Regions from separate parts of the Pseudoalteromonas sp. NC201 genome, predicted to be linked through region 1. Evidence: predicted binding sites of a transcription regulator. Region 1 holds the regulator's gene; each other region holds the start of a gene.
What was found. Region 1 encodes sigma-54, which starts transcription at its own class of promoters, with help from an activator protein. Its sites were predicted from a motif close to GTTGGCACGNNNNTNGNNT; they were not measured.

Region 1 (5,622 bases):
CTATTGCGATCGTTAGATAACTGCGATTGTTACGCTCTAAGTGTGGTAACCAAGTTTGTACGAAGGTTTGGATCTGCCAAGTAAACTTTTGCACGATGCTGTGACTCGACAAATAGTCTTTGACTGGTTGATCTAAGCCAGTTAGCGGCTTAAGCTCAGGCTCCCAATGTGGGTTGGGTAAAAAGCGCGCATCAAAAACGTAATCCGCTTGTTTTGGGATGCCGTGTTTAAAGCCGAAAGATTCAAAGGTAATAATGAGTTGTTTGTCTTTTTTACCTAAGATTTTTTCGCGGATATCTTCTGCAAGTTGATGAACGCTCAGGCCTGTAGTATCAATGAGAAAATCGGCGCGAGTGATCAGCACGTCTAACAATTCCCGTTCTTTCTTTATCGCAACATCTAATGGAAGATTATGCAGTGAAAGAGGGTGCAAACGGCGTGTTTCTGAGAAGCGCTTTATCAGGGTTTGATCGTCACTGTCTAAATAAAACAGGGTAGGTTTGGCAAAGCCTGGTAAGTATTCAAGAATGTCATTAAACTCGTCCTGTTCTTTAGGTAAGTTTCTAACATCAATACTGACTGCAATTTTATTATAATTGTCCGAAACACTGCGGACTAAAGACGGCAGCAAATTGACCGGAATGTTATCCACACAATAGTAGCCTAAGTCTTCCAATACTCGAAGCGCTACAGATTTACCAGAGCCTGAGCGGCCACTGATAATGATAAGCTCGAGTCCTTTTTCTTCATCACTCATCAAGTTCACCTTGGATCACTGCATATAACTCATCATCACTTTTTGCTTGCCTAAGCATTTTGCAAAAAGACTTGTCTTTGAGTGTATCAGCAATCGCCGCTAAGGTCTTCAGGTGCTGTTGATTATCACCTTCAGGTACGATGAACGCGACAAAAATATCGACAGGCTGCTTATCTATGGCTTCAAACTGGATCCCTTGCTCGCTGACAAGCACCATTGCAAGGATTTTATCCAAACCTTCAAGTCGACCATGGGGAATGGCAATGCCTTTACCGATCCCTGTGCTGCCTAATTTCTCTCGCGCCATTAAGGCGTCCAAGATAGCATGCTGACTGGTATTTGGAATTTGGCTATGAGCCAGTTCGCTGATGTATTCTAAAATACGTTTTTTGCTATTAAAAAGGACCGCAGCTTTACTGCAGTCCTTGTTCACTAATTCACTTAATTTCATCTTAGTGTCGAGTGAGCTTCTCTTTGTGTTTAATAACTTGACGATCTAGCTTGTCGATAAGGCCATCAATTGCGGCATACATATCTTGATGCTCTGTTGATGCAAATAGCTCGCCGCCGTTTACGTGTAATGTTGCTTCTGCTTTTTGTACTAGTTTCTCGACATCAAGGATCACATGCACATTATTGATATGATCAAAGTGCCTTTCTAGCTTCGCAAACTTGTTGGTGACATAGTCTCTTAATGAGTCAGTAATTTCTACATGGCGACCAGTTAGATTTAGTTGCATAAGCATTTTTCCTTCTTGGGTTTTACGTCTTATATCAAGCTTTTACGCTGATTTGACGGTGGAATGGCTAGGGATTCACGATATTTTGCAATCGTACGTCTCGCTACCTTAATTCCTTGCTCAGCTAAGATATCTGCAATTTTGCTGTCACTCAATGGCTTCGCGGTATTCTCTGCAGCTATCAGCTTTTTGATAAGTGCTCTAATTGCTGTAGAAGAGCACTCACCTCCATTTTCCGTACTTACATGGCTAGAGAAGAAATACTTCAGCTCAAATATTCCCCGAGGTGTATGCATGTATTTTTGTGTTGTCACACGGGAAATTGTGGACTCATGCATCTCAACCATTTCAGCAACATCATTTAGCACCATAGGGCGCATTGCTTCGGGGCCATGTTCAAAGAATGCCTGTTGTTGTTGCACAATGCAATTGGTAACTTTTAATAAAGTATCATTTCGGCTTTCTAAGCTTTTAATAAACCACTTTGCTTCTTGTAAATGTGAGCGAATAAACTGACTATCCGTACTGGATTTCGCCGTTCTAGACATCGCAGCGTAATGGTCATTTACTCTTATTTTAGGCATAGCATCAGGATTTAGCTCTACGACCCAACGACCTTTTACTTTTTTCACCGATACGTCAGGGATCACATATTCAGGCTCTTCATGAATAATGCTTGCCGCAGGCTTTGGGTTAAGGCTATGTATTAACGTCATGACCTCTTTGAGATCGGCTTCTTTAAGGCGCGTTTTCTTAGCCAAAGTTCGATAGTCACGGCTGGCAAGCAAGTCGATATGCTCTGTCAGGATCATTTTTGTTTCGGCAATCCATGGGGTATCTGGGGCGAATTGGTTTAGCTGAATGCATAAGCATTCTTGTAAACTACGCGCTGCGATACCGACAGGGTCAAAAAGCTGAATGCGTTTGAGTACGGCTTCGACTTCATCTAGCTCAATAGGCTCTTCGCTATTCTCGTCATTAATGCTTTCTAAAATGTCTTCGCAAGACAGTGTTAGAATGCCTGACAGGTCGACCGCTTCAATAATCGCAATCGCAATAGCTCTATCTGTTGGACTAAATGGTGTCAGTTCGAGTTGCCACATGAGATAATCGTGGAGAGATTCAGAGGTTTCCCCTTGATAAACATTATCGTCATCGGGAAGTGGACCTGAGCTTGCAGCAGGCGCTGCACTCATATACTCGTCCCAAGTGACATCCATGGCAAGGTCATCGCTCACAGTGTCTTTGCTCATGGCGGTATCTGAGTCTATCTCATAGTCACTAACCTGCGTTTCATCGGCTGAATCTTGATTGTCGTCAGCACGGCTCTTTTCTTGGCTGTGTTGGTCAGCGTTTTCGCCGTCAGTATTATCACCTTCTTCCACTTCCAACAATGGATTGCTGTCTAATGCTTCTTGTATTTCTTGTTGCAGATCCAATGTACTAAGCTGCAGCAAGCGAATGGCTTGTTGCAGTTGCGGAGTCATTGTAAGTTGCTGCCCCATGCGCAGCTGTAATGATTGCCTCATGTATCTCTAACAATCCTTTTTAACAGTTATTAATACTACGTCTTAACTATAGCTTGAATTGTTCGCCTAGGTAGACATCTCTTACGGTTTGATCTGCCAAAACATGTTCTGGCGTGCCTGCAGCGATTAACTCACCATGTGAAACGATGTAGGCCTTTTCACATACGTCCAGTGTTTCTCTAACGTTATGATCGGTGATAAGCACACCGATACCACGGTTTTTTAGGTGCTCTATGATTGTCTTTATATCTAACACCGAAATAGGATCAACACCAGCAAAAGGTTCATCTAACAGGATAAACTTAGGGTTTGCGGCTAAAGCACGAGCAATTTCGACTCGTCTTCTTTCGCCTCCCGACAATGCCATGCCCTGTGAGTCGCGAATGTGTTGAATATTAAACTCATCCAGTAACTCGTTTAGTTCAGCTTCTCTTTCAACTTTAGATAAGTCTTTTCGAGTTTCTAAAATCGCCATCAAATTTTGATAGACCGTGAGTTTTCTAAAGATTGAAGACTCTTGCGGTAGATAGCCAATACCAAGTCGTGCACGGCTGTGCATCGGTAACAAAGTGATATCTTCGTCATCAATCTGAATATAGCCTTTGTCGCTTGGTACTAACCCTACAATCATGTAGAACGTAGTGGTTTTACCTGCACCATTTGGTCCTAATAAGCCTACAATACTGCCAGCCTGAACACTTAAACCAACATTTTTGACGACCTGACGACCTTTATAACTCTTTGCTAGACCAGTTGCTTTGAGCTCGCTCATTAATTGTTACCTTCTTCCTGCGCTTTTTTCTCTTTAGCGTCTTTTTTGTCATCAACAGGAACAAGGATGGTTCTTACTCGAGAGTCTTCTTGGTCTGAGCGCTCAGCGCTGATCAATTGCTTTTCAATGTCATAGGTGATGACTTGAGCATTGATTTTTTGCCCAGTTTGATTGATTTCAGCATCACCAGAAATCACTAGGGTTCCCTTCGCTACGTCGTAACGGATTTCATTTGCTTTGGCTTCTAGTAAGTTGCCATCGGGTTGACGTTCGCTAAAAGTGGCAGGGCTGCCAGTTGCCACAAGCAGTTGCTTGTTAATGCCGAGCTCCGCGCGGCGGTGGACCTCTAGGCGATCGGCATTTATCTTTCTGTTGCCATGAATAATAACAACATTCTGTTCAAAAATACCGATGTTGCTTTGCAGTTGAGCTTGCTGACGGCCAGCATCAATAATGACTTCATTTTGTTCTGCAGCAATTGCTAGAGTAGAACTTGCAAGCAAGCCGATGAAAACTAGTTTGTTAATGATTTTACTGGTCATAATAAATTGTCTTTGTGTGGTTGATGAGTTCGATCACTTGCTTTTGTAGATCCGCATGCAGTCCTTTACCTGTGATCCTAAGACTAGGACCGTTGATAACGACAGGGTGTTCCGACTTCATCAATTTTTGCTTAATTTCAACTCTTACATTATCGGCATTGATATCCGTGATCATGGCGTTAGGCGTTAAATTCTTTGCCAACACATTGCCCTCTAATATCAAGGTGTTGTTTTCGTATAGGGTTGCTTCTAATGCGCTTATTTGCCAATTCTGTTCACCGTTATATAAGGTGAAAATGGGCTTTTCAAAGTGACTAAAGCCAAGATCTTGATACAACTCCATCTTATCAGCAGTTACCTGATAGTTTAATAAGCCATTTTCACTATAGGTCGTTTGCTGAAGCGTGGTTGCAACATAATCGGGTTTAGCTAACGGTTCATCTTCTTTTGCTGGATCCGCCTCTGATGGATTAAACATGGGCGACCACATCCATACCATTAAAGAAGCGAAAACAATGAGTAAGATGACACGTAATACGGTCATGTACTTGATCCTTTGGAAGTCAATAAGTGATTTTGGCTGAGCATTAGAAGATCAGTTAGTTCTCTCACGGCACCAAAGCCACCTGGCATCAAGGTCGTGTAATGGGCGATATGTTTAACAAGAGGATGTGCATCATTGACGGCAACGGCAAAACCAACTCGTTCCATTACGGGTAGATCTGGGCCATCATCACCAATATATGCAATTTCGTCATCATTAAGGTTGAGCTTAGTCTTCAGTTCATCATATGCCACTAACTTGTTTTCTTGACCTTGGTAAATATAAGTTACATTTAAACTAGTCATGCGTTGCTGAACTATTTGTGAATGTCTACCTGTGATAACGGCGACTTCGATACCACTATCAATCAAGGCCTTAATACCAAACCCGTCTTTGGTATTAAATGCTTTCAGTTCTTCACCATTGTTACCAAGGTATATACGGCCATCTGAGAATACGCCATCAATATCGCAAATTAATAATTTGATTTGTTTTGCTTTTTCCCAAGCTTCAGTTGAAATCGTCTGATATAAATCTTCAAATTGCATTACAGCACCCCCGCTCTAAGTAAATCTTGCGTATTCAAGGCGCCAACCGGAATGTTGTTTTCGTTCACCACAATCAAGCCGTTAATCCGTTTGGTTTCCATAATATTGAGTACCTCAGCTGCGAGCATATCGGCGCGTGCCGTCGTACTTTTAGCCGTCATTACTTGCGTGATTGGGGTGGTGTGAATAT
Region 2 (5,622 bases), 1.0 Mb from region 1:
GGGAATTCAGGCTCTTGCGGCTCAGGTTCTGCGCTCACCTCTCTCTTAGTATACAACTCTTCCAACGGCGTACCGAAGGCCGTAGAACGACCTCGGTATTTTTCGGGCTTATCCGTAACATCTGGAATGGGCCAGTTTTCTAATAACTCATCCAGTGCTTCGGTGCTGACTGGGCGGCCTTTATACAACTTTTTATCGACCATGGTTTATAGGAACTCCTCACCACCGCCGCCACCAAGCATAATTTCACCTGAGTCAGCCAAACGTCTAGCCGTTGCCAGAATCTCTTTTTGTGCAGCTTCGACTTCACTGATCCGCACTGGAGGCATAGCCTCAAGGTCATCTTGCATCATCTCAGCAGCACGTTTGGACATATTCTTCATAATCTTTTCTTTTAAAGATTCGTCCGCGCCTTTAATTGCTTTCATCAGTACGTCTTGCTGCACTTCACGCAGTATGGCTTGGATCCCTCTGTCTTCTACATCCATCAAGTTTTCAAACACGAACATGAGGTCTTGAATTTGTTGCGACATTTCTTCGTCATGTTCTCGGATTGAATCCATCAACTGGCCTTCGACATTGGTGTCTAGGTAGTTCATGATATCCGCAGCGGCTTTTAAGCCACCCATCTTCGCCGCTTGTGCACCAGCTTGACCTGCGAACTGTTTCTCCATGATCTCGTTGAGTTCTTGTAGTGCCGCCGGTTGTACTTCTTCTAAGTTTGCAATACGCATAGTTAAATCTAAGCGTACTTTCTCAGGAAACTGAGACAAAATTTCGGCGGATTGCTCAGGCTCGAGATAAGACAATACAATCGTTTGGATCTGCGGGTGCTCGTTGCGGATAATATTGGCAACTTGCTTCGAGTCCATCCACTTCAACGAATCCAACCCTTTTGCACCAGAGCCCATAACGATTTGGTCAATAAGGCTTGCCGCTTTGTCTTCACCAAGTGCTGCGGTTAGCGCCTTCTTAATAAAATCTTCCGATTGGAAACCAATTGTACTAAAACTTTGAATTTGTTCGATAAACAAATTGTGCACAGCTGCAATTTTAGCCTGAGATAGGTCATCCATGGAGGCCATCGCCATACCGACCTTTTGCACTTGCTTCGGCTCTAAGTGTTTCAAAATCTGAGCCGCATCTTCTTCAGTCAAACTAAGCAGTAAGATGGCAGCCTTGTCGACGCCATCTAGCTTGTCAACGTCAAAGGCTGCGGGCAATTGTTTTTGTTCTTGATCAGTCATCTTCTGTCAACCACGCTTTCACAACTTGTGATGAGAGTTCTGGTTCGTTAGCAACTAAGGCACGTACTGCTTTGAGTAAGTCCTCGTCGCCATGTAAGTCTGGCAATTGTAATCTACCGTCAGAAGAGAAGCCAACCGCAGACTCATCGAATTCGTTATTTAGCATATCGAGTGTACTGTCACCTAAATCTACACCACTGGTCAACGCATCTTCATCAAAATCTTCAAGCGTATCATCTGGGTAAATTAGACGCTTAAGCATAGGTCTTACTACCGCTAAGATTAGCACAATGATCACTAAGGTACCTGCTGCAAGACGGATTGTCTTTTGGAACCAATCTTGCTCCCAAAGTGGTATCTCTTGCATTTCAGTGAGGTCTTCACGCACGAATGGCACAGTCACTACCTCTAGTGCATCACCTCGCTGCATATCAAAGCCCACACCACCTTGTAGCAAACGACGGATGTTATTTAGCTCTTCTTGCGTACGCGGCGCCATTGCCATGTTACCTTCAGCATCAGGTTTTGCGAGGTAGTCAACGGCCACACTCACACTGATCCGGCGAATAACACCTGTTTGCTGACGTTTATGGCTAATAGTGGTGTCTAATTCATAGTTACGGGTTGCTTCTTTTTGATTACTGCTTGGTGTTGCACTTTGACCATTGCCGCCTTGCCCAGCAACCTCTGGGATATTTGAGTTCACTGGAGGCTGATTAGTCAGCGCACCCGGAATACCGACAGCTAAACCACCAATATTATTTTCTTCATACGTTGTTTCGCTGCGAACCGCAGGTAAATCTGGGTTATAACGTTTTTGCGTTTCTTCAACTGCGCTGAAGTCCATCGTTAAGTCGACCTGCGCGGTAAAGTTACCAAGACCTACAGTTGGGATCAGGATGCTATCAATTTTTTCTAGATATTCTTGTTCACGCTTACGTTCGATTTCATACTCTTTTCTCGAGCGCGCAGCTAAAGAGTCTTGAGAACCAGAGTTGAGTAGACGACCGTTTTGATCGGTGACAGTCACGCGTGAAGGCTCTAGGCCTTGTACCGCTGATGCCACAATGTCTACGATTGAATCAACTTCTTCGCCGCCAAGCGTTTTGCCACGTTTAAGGGTAATAACTACGGTTGCAGAGGGCTTTTTCTCGCGACGTGCAAAGACGTTTTCTTTTGGAATTGCAAGTAACACTTTTGCACGATTTACGTCTTGTAACTCTTCAATTGTTCTCGCAAGTTGTTGCTCACGGCTATGTTTTAAGCGCTCTCTTTCAAGACGTTGGCTAACACCAAAACCCATATCTTGCATCAGAATATCAGTGCCAGAACTCGGAGACTGGGTAAAACCGTCACGCGCCATGCGTAGTTTTATGTCTTGATAGTCCGACTCAGCGACTAAAATGATATTACCATCTAATTGGTATTCAATTTTCTGTTGGTCTAAAAAGTCTAACGTTTCGACGAGTTCTTCTGTTGGGTATTTACCAAGTGGGCGCATATCTGGTTGGCGCGCCCAAATGATAATAAAGATTGCGATTGCTAAACAAATAGCAAGGGCAATAACCAGAGTAACCTGGCGCAACATATCAACACCGCTTAGCGCACTGAAGTAGCCTGATTTTTGCTCTTGTTGCTCATCCGATCCGCTGTCATTATTCAGCGCTGCATCGGAAAGCGTAAGATCTGTTGATTGATTAGTAGCCACGATTACTCTCCACAGTCACTCAATTAAACTGGCATGCTCATGATTTCTTTATAGGCCTCAACAAGTTTATTACGAACTTGCACTGTTGCCTCAAAAGCGACCGACGATTTTTGTTTCGCTATCATGGCTTCTGCTAGAGAAACGCTTCTGTCACCCATTTCAACAGCGGTGACTTTTTGTTTCGCTTCTTGTTGTAAGCCATGAACCGTATTAAGTGCGTCTGAGAGTAAATCGCCAAACTGAGCCGACGAAGATGCCGCCGTCTTAACCGGCTGCACTGATGGCTGTGTGTTTCTCGTCGCTTCTGCAGCCATTGCCTGCATTTCTTGAAATAGCGCTGATGATTGTACTTTCATGATGCTTTACTCAAAATAACTCTTAGTTACCTGTAATAAAGCAGAAAACGTGCCAACTTAAAATCGTTAATTTTCAGTATGTTGAAATATTTTTAGCATGTCGAAAAATTGGCAGTGCATAGAAGTGAAAACTAGGCGCCTAAGATCTGCTGATCTTTATAGGCACCTAATTAAATTCGAATTAACAGATAAAGCTTAACCTGAGGTTTGGATAAGCAATGAGCTAACTCATTGTTTTTAAGCTCAGCTAACTTAGGTTAAGCGGGTAGTGCAATCCCTAAATCTCGCATTTTTGCCAGCTTATAGCGAAGTGTGCGAGGACTCATACCTAACACCTCCGCCACCTCTTTACGTTTACCATTAAACTTTGCTAGCGTATCTAAAATAATTTGGTGTTCTTTATCCTGTAACTCATCTTTATAGCTAATGATTTCATCCTCACCTTGAGAGCGCTCCATTAAAGCTGATGCTTCATGATTTACAAGTGGTGCAGACTCAATCAAAGCCATCGGTGAGAAATTTTCGATAAAAATATCATCTTCTTGAATTTCATTACCTTGGAACAAAATCAGGGCACGTTGAATAACGTTGTCTAGCTCTCTTACGTTTCCAGGCCAACTGTGTGAACTGAGCTTGCGCTTTGCACCGCTGCTTAATATAGGTGTTGGCTTGCCTGCTTTTTGCGTATGTCTTACCAACAAATGCTCGGCTAACACTGCGATATCACCCGCTCTGTCCTTCAGTGGCAACCACTCTAGTGGGAAAACATTGAGGCGATAATATAAATCTTCTCTAAATACCCCATCCTCCACCGCTTCTTTTAAATCGCGGTTACTGGTTGCCAACACTCTGACGTCCAGTGAAATGGTTTTTCTGCTACCTAAACGCTCTACCTCGCGCTCTTGTAACACGCGAAGTAATTTTGCTTGTAATCCCAAATCCATCTCTGTGATCTCATCAAGCAAAATCGTTCCCTTTTGTGCTTGCTCAAATTTTCCAGGACACGCCTGAATGGCACCTGTAAATGCCCCCTTTTCGTAACCAAACAGGGTCGCTTCGAGCATATTTTCTGGGATTGCAGCGCAGTTAATTGCGATAAAGGGCTCATCTGCTCTGTCGGATTTATCGTGAATATAGCGAGCCAACACTTCTTTACCTGAACCGCTCGGTCCAAGTACCATAACGCTGGCATCCGACTTAGCTACTTTTGCAGCCAGTTCAAGTAGTTTAATACTCTTTGGATCGGCAACAATGGGGCCGTCTGTCTCTTTTTCCTTCTCAGGTAGATAACGTCCAACCATATTGAGCAATACTTCAGGCGCAAATGGCTTAGCCATATAGTCGATGGCACCCAATCTCATCGCTTCAACCGCATCATCAATGGTCGCGTATGCTGTCATCATCAATACCGGTAATTCGGGATAGTTGAGTTTAATGGTCTTTAACAAGTCAAGCCCACTCATGGCACCCATTTGCACGTCACTCACAACCAAAGAAAAGGCTTCTTGCTTTAGCAATAAAACGGCTTGTTCCGCACAACTTGCTTCTACGCACTCGATATTTGAAAGCTGCAATGTATCAATGAGTGCTTCTCTTAAACCAGCATCATCTTCAACAACTAAAACTCTGTTACTCATAGTTCCTCCGCCTCAATTAGTGGTAGTACCAAACTAAAACGTGCGCCCTTACCTTCAACATTGTCTGCCTGCGCAAATCCTTTGTGCGCGTTAGCGACCGAATTAACCACCGCAAGTCCTAGCCCAGTCCCCTGCGACTTAGTTGTAAAAAATGGTTCAAACAACTTGTCTACTAAGGTTTCATCGATGCCAGGTCCATTATCAACAACTGAGATACGTACATACTCGCCACACGGCTCGCGCTCTGCATTAAGTTCAATGTGTGCCGCACTGCCAATTATTTGAATACTGTTGTGGATCAGGTTTTGGATCGCACTTGCAAGCGCAGTACGATTACCTAATATTTCGATATCTGGCTCGGGTAAAAATGCTTCCAACTTTGCTTGGTTAAGCTCAACCATAGCGTCAGCACCCGCTTTGACTTCACTCAATAACTGTTGCATTGACACTCGCTCAACCACTTGTTGTTCACCGCTTTTAGCAAACAGCAGCATGTCATTAACTTGGCTTTCTAAGTCTTTTAACCGAGACATCAACTTATCGTGAAACTTTTCTCGAGAAGCCGAAGGAAGATTAGCCGCACCTAGATTTGCACCATATAACATCGCAGCCGATAACGGCGTACGCACTTGATGCGCCAATGAAGCAACCATTTTTCCCAACGCACTTAACCT
Region 3 (5,622 bases), 990 kb from region 1:
CGTATTCACCTACTGAGCCAGCTCATTTATTACCGCGAATAAATTGACTATTAACCTTTAAAAGTTCATTAAGATCAGTATACTAAAGCGAAGTCACTGAGATGCAGTACAACAGAGAATCAACAATTCTCGACTTTCATTGGTATTAAGTACCGCAGATCCCGCTAGTGAAGGTCAAAAAAGGCGATTGTTATCTGACTTTAGAGATTGTCCCCATAGTTTAATGGATAAAACAAGGCCCTCCTAAGGCTTAGATGTAGGTTCGATTCCTACTGGGGACGCCATTGGTATCACTTTTGCGTGGAATTACCAAAGTAAATGGGCGGCGGAAGCATGATGTAGAGTGTGTAAAGTCGTCGAAAATCTTGTCAGCGTCATAGGTAGTCTTAACCTTACAGTTCAAACTCATTTTCATTTTCTATTTGAATTTCAACCAAATCATTAATTTGCACATTGTGAAGTGGGCGATTACTGATATTTACCGCAATGGCGTTTTGCGCATTCACCTGGATCACTTGCAGTTTATTAATGGTTTTAATTTGATGCATAAATATTTTACCATCGATATTAGTCAGCGGATTACTATGCGCTACGTTAAGGATCTGGCCATTCTCTAAGCCATGCATGCGGCCCAAATTAATAACGACTTGTTCATCATCGATATGTAGGATTTTGCCGTTGGTTGGTAAGCAGGCCACCGCTGCGTTTAAATCAGTTGCGATTTGTGTCAGCGTGGTTTGGATCTCATCAGCATAATCTGTCTGCCAAAAGCGCTCACTGTACACATCAATTAATTTGGTCTTCTTAAACGGCCACACGCCTTGAGTGGCATATTGCTTTTGCCACACCCTTTCATGAGAAAGTGCATCAAACAGCGCAAAGTCTACCTTGAAGCTTCTTAAATATTTATCACTTTGCCAAAATGCGAAGTCGCTATTAAGTTTATCGACACCTGCAATATCAGTAATTTGACTCAGTAATACAAATTGGCTGTTCGTATTTGCCGTAATGGTCTCGATTAGCTGTTCATTATAATCAAACCGCTGGCTGAAAAAGCGGTTAACGTCTATGGTCTGTGCGAAATAAGGAACAGGTTCTAAGCTCAACTTTTGTTCAGACATTGTCTGGTATAGGCGCTCGCTCACCGCTTTATTTATGTCAAAAATTTGACCTAGTGTTGCTTGGTGTTTATTTTTTAACTGACTTTGTGTGACTGCAACCTGTTTGTCGTAAGCACTAGTAGGGCACTGAGCACTCTGTGGGGTAATATCGATATGTAATGTCACCTGCCATGAGTCACCAACTTTTGCTTCAGCAATTACGTTGGCACTTTGGATTTCAGCATTTGAGCGGATCTTAAGTTGATCTTGGGTGAGTACACCATCGGTGACGGTTTGCACACTACTCACCGAAGCGCCAGAAAACAGCAAAGCTTGTGTGATGGCGTCATTTACCGCCTTTCTTTTGGCTTTTTGATGGTCGCCATTTTTAACGTCAGCTATGCCGGTAACTTCAAACCATTCAGCATAAGCTGGATGAACCAGGGTGATACACAACAGTGATAGACTGGTCGCGAATTGCTTTTTCATGTTTAAATGCCCAGATCAAAAACTACTCTTCAACTCAGCAATACCTGTGCCAAATTTTGGCAAGGTTCGTGCATAATCATACATTATGAAAGTTAATTTTATTTCTTGCCAATACTCAATGAAACCACGACAACCCTTGCGAGACCAAGATGTTGGGGAAGTGCTTAATTTTGATTGGTATATATTGTAGCGGAGTGTGGTGAAATGCGTATCACTAATTCTATCAGTTCAGTTGTTATGGTTTGTTCGCTAGCAGGGCTCAGCGGCTGTTCAAGCCTCGTTGATAAGCATATTGAATATGAAACAGTGCAACCGGAAACTTTTCCTGTTTTACGGGCTGTGGGGTACGCTCCTTTGAGTGCTCAGCCGGGTAAAACTGCGGGTGAGAAGCAGCTAATGGCCATTAAAGTGTCAAAATTAGAAGCGTATCGTGAATTGGCTGAGCAACTGTATGGCCAGAATTTGACATCCACTATTACGGTAAAAGGAGCGGTTGCGCAAAACGACGGTCTTAAGAGCCAAGTAAATGGACTTGTTCGTGGGGCTAAGGTGCTGAAAAGTTACGCAGTTGGTGATACTTACGCGACGGAGTTAGAGCTTGATATGAAACGCGTTTATGATTTGTATATTACTCAAGTCAAGCCGCAGAAAATTAAGAAGATATCTTATAGCTTTAAGTAAGCACTCATCACATATCGCTTACTTAATGCGCTTCACTTCGATTGTTCTTCAATACTAAAATACGACAGGCGTGGCTACGCCTTTAGGTTACGTACCAATTCACTGTCGCTACTTTTCACGCTGCCATCTTGACCATATGTAATCGAAGTTGGTGCGCCAATTAAGATCCCTTTTAGTTCACGTGTGCTTACATTAGCCTGATGAGCCGTTTTAGCATTGATTTCATTTTTGGTTTGGCACTCACTGAGTAGTGCTCGCACTTTAGCAACGAGCGGGGCTACTTCACTGCTTTCAAAGACGTGAGACTCAGTTTTTGACAATTCATTGTCGAGCTTTTGCAGTTTTGAAATGAGAGTTAGCTTTTCACGAGCGATTTCTTTTAAGTTGTCGCCACGCCGAGACGCGAGCTCGTCAAGCTCACGAGCCAGAAGCTGGGTCATCGCTTCTAGCGTCGAGATTTGTTCTGAAAGTTTGTGGTGGCAGAGCCGAACCAAATCATCCATATATTTCGAACTCAAATGCAGCTATGTTTTTGGCTAGTTTTTCCGCGTCAACTTGATACTTGCCTTCTGCAATCGCTTTTTTCAGTTCTTCGACTTTCTTGTCGTCAAAGCCTGATGACTGCTGCGCTTTTTCGTTGACCGTTTTCAGCTGTTGCGCTTGTGGAGTCAGGCTCACTGAATCCGCAGCTGCTTTCGGTGTAGCTGGTGATTTAACTGACGCACTATTAGCATCATTTCTTTGCAATTCAGCCTTCTGTTGCTTAACATTATTAGCAACGGATGTAGACTGATTCTGACCGTTAACTTGATTAACCATGATTGTAGACCCAATAAAATTATACTCTCAGCCTTGTTATCGGCGTTTAATAGTATTACTTTAGCAAATTTTTTATAAATTCACCTCTACTGTTTCCACTTCTATTACTCTAGCACGTAAGGTTTTGCCAGAGCGAGCGTTTTTAATATTAATAAGTTCACCACGGTTGCCATCTTGCTGCGCTTCTCCTTGAGTTTTGATCACAAGCCCACCTGATTTAGCAATAATCGTCACCGTATCGCCTTTGCAGACCATACAAATATGAGCCTGAGTAAAGGCTTGACCTTCTCTGATATTACGTTTGCTTCTACTGCCTATTAGTATCGACTTATCTTCTATATAGGAAACTCTACGAAAACGTTTCGGCTGATACTCTATTTTCACATCGCCATCCTGAATAACACGGCCTTTTTCTAACATGGTCGCGCTAACTAAAATAGGGAAGAGGTGATCGATACGCACGTGGACGTATTGAGTCCAGCTGAGGGTATCGTTGCATCTAATTTGTACTGTCACTTGAGTGTCAAAAGGCGGAGTCATTGCTGTACTATATTGCAACGGCGATTGACAATCCCTTGCTGGAATTCTTGAATCAAGTGGTATAGCAGTTAGTGATAGCTGGCTGTCGGGATCTTGCTCTACATTTGGTTCAACAAATTCTATTGCGCTTTGTTCTAAAGTTTTGTTGTCATATTGCTGACAATAACCATAGTCAACGCCTATAAAATAAGCGAACAAACAAAAAAACTGAATGTAATGGGTTTTTTTTAACAAACTCATGATGTTTCGACTATGCTTATGGGGTGAAACAAGGTATAAAGATTCTGCTTTAATAACTGCACCTAATCAAGGGTGGTAAACCATATCAGAGTCGAAGCAAAGATCGTTCCGATTAGCGGTTTATACAGTAGGAGATTGAAATGGCAGGTATTTTAGACTCGGTTAACCAACGTACACAGCTGGTTGGACAAAACCGTCTCGAGCTATTACTTTTTCGACTTCAAGGTCGACAGCGCTTCGGCATTAACGTTTTCAAAGTCCGAGAAGTGCTTCAATGTCCAGCATTGACAAGCATGCCCAAGTCAAACCCTTTGATTCGAGGGGTTGCTCATATTCGAGGCCAAACAATATCCGTAATTGACATGTCACTTGCGGTTGGTGGGCCTCCTATTCAAGATATTCGCAATTGTTTTATTGTAATTGCGGAATACAACCGTTCAGTTCAAGGCTTTTTAGTCAGTGCGGTAGAACGCATTGTGAATATGAACTGGGAAAAAATAATGCCCCCGCCATCTGGGGCAGGCCGTTATTCCTATTTGACAGCGGTTACAGAAATTGAAAACGAGCTAGTTGAAATATTAGACGTAGAAAAGATCCTCAATGAAATTTGCCCGATCAACACGGAAGTCAGTGCTGACATTGTCTCTGATGGTGAAATGCAAAAAGATTTAGGCGAACGTATTGTCTTTATCGCTGATGACTCTGCGGTTGCTCGTAATCAGGTCAAACGTGCATTGGAGCCATTAGGTGTTCAGACTGAGCTGGCAAAGAATGGTAAAGAAGCACTTATCAGGCTTCGTGAAATTGCCGAAATGGACTGTCAAAATAATGTCACCGAGCGAGTTGGGCTATTGATTTCTGACGTTGAAATGCCAGAAATGGATGGTTATACGCTAACGGCTGAAATAAAAGCTGATCCAAAATTAGCGCCATTGCATGTGATACTCCATACTTCACTGAGTGGTGTATTTAATCAGGCCATGATTGAGAAGGTTGGCGCTGATGATTTTATTGCTAAGTTTAACCCAGATGAATTAGCTTCAGCGGTTAAAAAATGGGTTCATTGTGATTAAAGCTGGTGGTAGCACTTGGAAAATAAGCATTTAGAGCAAAAAGAGTACGACCAATTTAGAACCTTTTTGGAGCAACAGTGCGGTATTGTACTGGGTGACAATAAATTGTACTTGGTCAAAAGCCGACTCGCTCCTCTGATGGCTCGCTTTGGTGTGGAAACACTATCGTCTTTAGTAGCTAAAACACTCAGTCCCCATGAGCGGCAATTGCGTGCCGCTGTGGTGGATGCGATGACAACGAATGAAACACTTTGGTTTAGGGATACTTATCCGTTCGAGCTAATTAAATCGAAAATCTTACCAGAGTTTAAAGACTTGAGACGTCCAGTTAAGATTTGGTCGGCGGCAAGTTCATCAGGACAAGAGCCATATTCAATTGCGATGTCTGCGAGTGAATATGTGAGTAAAAGCCCAGGCGCGCTGAAAATGGGTGTTCAGATCGTCGGTACAGACATTTCTAACACGATGCTTGATATGTGTAAGAATGCTGAATATGACGCGTTGGCGTTGGCGAGAGGGTTGTCGCCTGAGCGCAGAAAGAAGTTTTTTATGGATAGCGGTAATGGAATGGCTAAGGTAGTTGAACCTATCCGTAAAATGGTCAGCTTTAGACATTTAAACTTGCTAGATTCTTACGCGTTGATGGGTAAGTTTGATGTTATTTTCTGCCGTAACGTCCT
Region 4 (5,622 bases), 1.4 Mb from region 1:
GGGAAAAACTGCATCGATCTGGCATAAACCTGAACGGGAAGTTCCCACTTATTGCCCTCAAACTGCCGGCTTATTTTGGCGTCTAAGTAGATGATATAAATTGCAACAAGGAATATCGCCGCAATAGTCCCTTTCCAAAAGAAAGACCACAACGTGCTCAGTACACGGCTTTTAACTCTTTGCATCTTAGAACCGTTTTGCTGGGTATTGTTTTTACGCGAAGTGTTCGCTTTGACGTTTGATTTGTTGGCAGGTTTTCGTTTCTTTTTATCCGTCATGACCCAAGTAAAACTAAAAAATGAATCGCAAGATGGTAGGGTAACCTAAATTAACAACTGCTGAAAGTAGAATAATATATATAAAGAAAAGTGAGCCCTGTTGGACTCACTTTGTTTAGACAACGAGAACTTTACAATATTGACTGAGAGCCAAATTGGTATTATTGTCCGCGAACTGTCACGAACTCGGGATAGGCATCTACGCCGCAATCATGTTGATCCATACCGCTTAGTTCTTCTTCTTCGCCAACGCGGATCCCCATGCTCGCTTTCAATACACTCCAGACAATATAAGAAGCAATGAAAACAAAACCTAAAATAGTGATAAGTCCCACAGCCTGACCTTGGAAAGTAGCGTCTGAGTTTGAAAATGGCACCATCATCACACCTAGCGCACCACATATACCGTGAACAGAGATAGCACCGACAGGATCATCAATTTTTGCCTTATCTAGTGCAACGATACTAAACACCACCAATGCACCGCCTATGGCACCGAGAATAAGCGCTAATACAGGTGTTGGAGAGGCAGGCTCAGCGGTAATAGTCACCAGACCTGCTAGCGCACCATTAAGTACCATAGTTAAATCCGCCTTGCCCCACATTAATTTACACACCAACAGTGCAGCAACCGCACCTGCCGCCGCCGCCGCATTGGTATTTAGCATGATTTGGCTGACCGCGATGGCATTTTCTTTGTCGGCAAGGAACAGTTGAGAGCCACCGTTAAAGCCAAACCATCCCATCCACAAAATAAAGGTGCCTAGTGTAGCCAGTGGCATGTTGGAACCAGGAATTGGGTAAATCTCACCATTTTTGCCATATTTTCCTTTGCGCGCACCAAGTAACAGAACACCCGCTAGTGCCGCAGCAGCACCGGCACCATGCACAATGGCTGAACCGGCAAAGTCAACAAAGCCAAGCTCAGATAAGAAACCACCGCCCCACGTCCAATAGCCTTCTAACGGGTAGATAAAACCAGTTAACACCACACAAAATGCTAAAAACGCCCACAATTTCATACGCTCGGCAACAGCGCCAGAGACAATTGACATAGCCGTTGCAACAAATACCACTTGGAAGAAAAAGTCGGATTGCAGTGCATGGTCGGCATCATCAGCAGCACTGCCAATGAGCGCACCAAGACTTGGTAAAACCCCACCTTCGGCATTATCGACATACATGATGTTGTAACCAATAAGCAGATACATAGTACAAGCAATGGCGTACAGTGCGACGTTCTTGGTAAGGATTTCAGTGGTATTTTTTGAGCGTACTAATCCCGCTTCAAGCATAGCGAATCCGGCAGCCATCCACATAACTAAAACACCAGAGATCAAAAAGTAAAAGGTATTTAATGAAAATTTTAGTTCTATTATTGTATTTTCCATTGCTTGGCTCCCCTTAAATGGCTTCTTCATCAAGTTCGCCGGTACGGATCCGAACAACTTGATCTAAGTCGTAAACAAAGATTTTTCCGTCACCAATTTTTCCAGTGAACGCAGCCTTTGTAACCGTTTCCACAACACGCTCGGCGTTTTCGCTTAACGTCGCAATTTCTATTTTTATTTTTGGAATGAAATCGACTTGATATTCTGCACCGCGATACAGTTCGGTATGACCGCGCTGACGTCCAAACCCTTTAACGTCAACAACCGTCATACCTTCAATCCCTAGATCGGCTAACGCTTCACGTACCTCATCAAGCTTAAATGGTTTTATTATTGCACTTATCATTTTCATGCTGAGTCCCCTTAGGACAGTTGATCCTGTTGTATGCAGTAATCCAACCTTTATGCCAAATTTTTTATTCCTTAATTAACAATGAATTAAAGTGGGAGGTGGAATTTCACGCATAAAAAATGCACCATCTAGGTGCATTGATATTAAGTCTGAACTGAGTTGGTGCATAAACACCCAAATAACGAAAAGCTAATGCGCGATAACGCAATTTCGTTGTTTGTCCTTCGCTTTGTAGAGCGCCTTATCTGCCTTGCGCATTACTTCGCTTAAACTCTTTGATTGGCAAGCCGCGAGGCCAATACTGATGGTGCAATAATGCTTACCCTCAGGAATTTTGAATGCTTGCTGTGCAAGGCGCTCTCTAAAGTCTTCTAGCATGTGCTTTGCCATCTTCATATCTGAGCTTGGAATAAGCAAAGCAAACTCTTCCCCACCAATACGTGCGACAATGTAGTGACCAAATGCACTACGCAGTAAATCAGCAACTTGTTTAAGTACATCATCACCGCTTTCATGACCATATTGATCATTAATAGACTTAAAGTGATCGAGGTCTAACAATGCCAATATATGCTGGCTCGGTTTGTTCTTGATTAAACGCTCTGCTTGCTGACAAAAATAGCGGCGGTTATAAAGCCCTGTTAAATAGTCTCGATGCGCATATTCTTTGATTTCTGCGATCAAATTGAGCTGTTCCATCGTCTGCATGATACGACAATGAAACTCTTCACTCATAAAAGGTTTTGCCAAAAAGTCATTGGCGCCGTATTTGATAAACTTTGCTGACAAGCCATGACTTCCTGCGCCAGACAGACCAATAATCGCCAACTCATCTCGTCCACGACTATTACGAACGGATTTTACCAACTCAAAGCCATCCATCGTCGGCATCGCAAAGTCCGTCAGCAGTAGCTTAATTTCATGGTCAGATAGCAACATCTCCAATGCCTGTTCGCCATCTTGCGCCTCAAGCACTGTAAATAATTGCTTTTCAAGCATCTGCTTCATTACCGCTCGACTGATCACAGAATCATCGGCGATCAGCGCCTTGCAACCTTGGTTTCTCAATAGTCTAGATGCTAACTTGACCGCGTATAGGTATGAATCGCGGTTATCTTTAATCACATAATCCACCACACCCATTTCAAGCATTTGCTGGCGGCTATATTCATCTATTTTTGAGGTCAACACCACGGTGGGTATTTTGTGGCTAAGCGTGAGCTGCACGACCTCTGCGTCCATCGCATCGGGCAGCGTTAAATCTACCAGCGCCAATGTATATTGGTGCTGTGCTAAGAAGTCCTTACTTTCCTTGAGGGACCAAGCAAAATCGATTTCGACATCTAGATGCTGAGCAGCAAGGTGTCGCAATACCTGTTGTACGACTTTACTGTCTTCAACAATTAAAATTCTTTGCATGGATTGAGATCTCTTAAGTACAACGAGAAGCGCAGTGAAACAAGAATTTAACGAGGCTAAATACTTTATTACTACATAATTAAGTATTAAATATACGCGAATCTTGCACTAAAAAAAACCAAATCGGCTCAAATTCGTTACTTTTCGATAAACGAGGTTACAACAGCCTATTTTTCAAACCTGCCGTTTTTTTTGTTGAGTTTGTCTCAACGGCTTTGAATTTCAGATGAAATACTTCTTTAATGCAGACATACCTAATGCAATACCGAGGAAGCAATGAAAAAACTACTACCACTATTGCTCGTGAGTTGTGCCCTACTCTCAGCACCAAGCATAGCTGAAGAGCACAACCGCGCAATTGAGATAGATCATAAAATAACAACTGAGCATAGAGCCGAAATAAAAGGTGAACGTATTAACTACACCGCGACAACAGGCACGCAGCCGGTGTGGAATGAAAACGGCGACGCAGTTGCAACGTTGCATTACACCTACTACAAGCGCACAAAAATCAAAGATATGAGCAAACGTCCGCTGCTGATCTCATTTAACGGTGGTCCGGGCTCTGCTTCCGTGTGGATGCACATTGCCTATACTGGCCCAAGAGTATTAAAAATTGATGACGAAGGATATCCACTGCAACCTTACGGCTTGAAAGACAACCCATATTCAGTGCTAGATGTTGCCGATATTGTTTATGTAAACCCAGTCAACACAGGTTATTCTCGCGTACTCAAAAATGCTGAAGGTAAATATCCGAGTAAAGCCGAACAAACAAAGATGTTTTTTGGCGTCAACGCGGACGTGAAGTACTTAGCCGAATGGCTCAATACATTTATTCATCGCAATGAGCGTATGCTTTCTCCTAAGTACCTGATTGGTGAGAGCTACGGCACGACTCGAGTGTCAGGTCTTGCGCACGCGATGCAAAACAATCAGTGGCTTTATCTCAATGGCGTGGTGTTGGTATCTCCTACAGAAATCGGCATTAAACGAGAAGGTCCGGTTGAAGTGGCAAACCGTTTACCGTATTACGCTGCCGCCGCTTGGTACCACAAAGCGCTGTCTTCTGAATTGCAAAATAAAGATTTACTCGAAGTACTTGCAGAGGTTGAACAATATACGGTTGATCAGTATCTTCCCGCACTCGCCAAAGGCGCATTTATCAGTGCCCAAGAAAAGCAAAGTGTGACACAGGCCGTTGCTAAATATAGTGGCTTAAGCGAGCGCTTTGTAGCTCAAAACAACCTAGATATTCCTACTGCGGCATTTTGGAAAGAGCTATTGCGTGAGCGTGGCTATACCCTAGGTCGGTTGGACTCACGCTATCTTGGTATTGATAAAAGAGACGCTGGTTCTCGCCCTGATTATTGGCCTGAGCTGACCTCTTGGTTGCACTCATTTACGCCAGCGATTAATCATTACTTCGCTACAGAACTCAACTATAAAACCGATGTAAAATATAATATGTTTGGTTCAGTTCACCCTTGGGATAGCAGCGATAATAATGTCGGTGAACAATTACGATTAGCGATGGCACAAAACCCTTACCTAAACGTGATGATCCAGTCTGGCTACTACGATGGCGCAACGAATTACTTTGATGCCAAGTACAATATGTGGCAACTCGATCCGAGCGGAAAAATGCGTGATCGCTTAAGCTTTAAAGGTTACCGCTCCGGGCACATGATGTACCTGCGTCATGAAGATTTACAAAAATCGAACGAAGATCTCCGCGAGTTTATCTTAAAAACAACACCCAAGGCGGATCAGTCAGCGCTTTACTAAATTCCCAACCCATTGTGGCCGCGCAAGCGGTCACTTATCTTAATGCTTACCAGGTTGCAAAAATTTCCTTTTATCCTTCTACAGTTACCTATAATCTAGATATACTCAATACTATCTCTCTACAACTTAGGCACGCACCATGAACGAGCAGTTTAAAGTCGTCTTCGTTGGCATGGCCGACGGTAAGGATCAACAAAGCGCCGCTATCGCGATGGCAGACAGGTTGAAAACCTCACCCTCAAAGATCCAGCAATTTTACGCTGGCAAAAACTTGTTTGCTCCTGCAGATAAAGCCAAAGCGCTAAAACAGGTAAAATTACTTGCAAGCGCGGGGATCAACGCCAAGCTACAAAGCCAAACAGCCGCTACCCCAACTAACGCAGATCAAGAGCGC

Region 2: fliE (flagellar hook-basal body complex protein FliE) is a predicted target of sigma-54. The motif match lies at 3,350-3,368, and genes of this name have one in related genera.
Region 3: PNC201_RS05685 (LPP20 family lipoprotein) is a predicted target of sigma-54. The motif match lies at 1,645-1,663, and genes of this name have one in related genera.
Region 4: PNC201_RS13730 (P-II family nitrogen regulator) is a predicted target of sigma-54. The motif match lies at 2,063-2,081, and genes of this name have one in related genera.

Annotation. Positions count from the first base shown of each region.
Region 1 covers NZ_CP022522.1:419,426-425,047, forward strand. Annotated here, with positions in the region: gene rapZ (RNase adapter RapZ) at 1-757, opposite strand, end outside; gene ptsN (PTS IIA-like nitrogen regulatory protein PtsN) at 750-1,208, opposite strand; gene hpf (ribosome hibernation promoting factor) at 1,210-1,497, opposite strand; gene PNC201_RS01780 (RNA polymerase factor sigma-54) at 1,527-3,026, opposite strand; gene lptB (LPS export ABC transporter ATP-binding protein) at 3,073-3,798, opposite strand; gene lptA (lipopolysaccharide transport periplasmic protein LptA) at 3,798-4,340, opposite strand; gene lptC (LPS export ABC transporter periplasmic protein LptC) at 4,330-4,884, opposite strand; gene kdsC (3-deoxy-manno-octulosonate-8-phosphatase KdsC) at 4,881-5,432, opposite strand; gene PNC201_RS01805 (KpsF/GutQ family sugar-phosphate isomerase) at 5,432-5,622, opposite strand, start outside.
Region 2 covers NZ_CP022522.1:1,456,118-1,461,739, reverse strand. Annotated here, with positions in the region: gene fliH (flagellar assembly protein FliH) at 1-203, opposite strand, end outside; gene fliG (flagellar motor switch protein FliG) at 207-1,247, opposite strand; gene fliF (flagellar basal-body MS-ring/collar protein FliF) at 1,240-2,958, opposite strand; gene fliE (flagellar hook-basal body complex protein FliE) at 2,979-3,311, opposite strand; gene PNC201_RS05930 (sigma-54-dependent transcriptional regulator) at 3,569-4,948, opposite strand; gene PNC201_RS05925 (sensor histidine kinase) at 4,945-5,622, opposite strand, start outside.
Region 3 covers NZ_CP022522.1:1,404,741-1,410,362, forward strand. Annotated here, with positions in the region: tRNA gene PNC201_RS05675 (tRNA-Arg) at 210-284, shown strand; gene PNC201_RS05680 (flagellar assembly protein T N-terminal domain-containing protein) at 393-1,589, opposite strand; gene PNC201_RS05685 (LPP20 family lipoprotein) at 1,794-2,270, shown strand; gene flgN (flagellar protein FlgN) at 2,345-2,773, opposite strand; gene flgM (flagellar biosynthesis anti-sigma factor FlgM) at 2,766-3,089, opposite strand; gene flgA (flagellar basal body P-ring formation chaperone FlgA) at 3,162-3,869, opposite strand; gene PNC201_RS05705 (chemotaxis protein CheV) at 4,010-4,942, shown strand; gene PNC201_RS05710 (CheR family methyltransferase) at 4,958-5,622, shown strand, end outside.
Region 4 covers NZ_CP022522.1:3,153,713-3,159,334, forward strand. Annotated here, with positions in the region: gene mrcB (penicillin-binding protein 1B) at 1-278, opposite strand, end outside; gene PNC201_RS13725 (ammonium transporter) at 440-1,669, opposite strand; gene PNC201_RS13730 (P-II family nitrogen regulator) at 1,683-2,021, opposite strand; gene PNC201_RS13735 (GGDEF domain-containing response regulator) at 2,211-3,440, opposite strand; gene PNC201_RS13740 (S10 family peptidase) at 3,717-5,228, shown strand; gene PNC201_RS13745 (hypothetical protein) at 5,368-5,622, shown strand, end outside.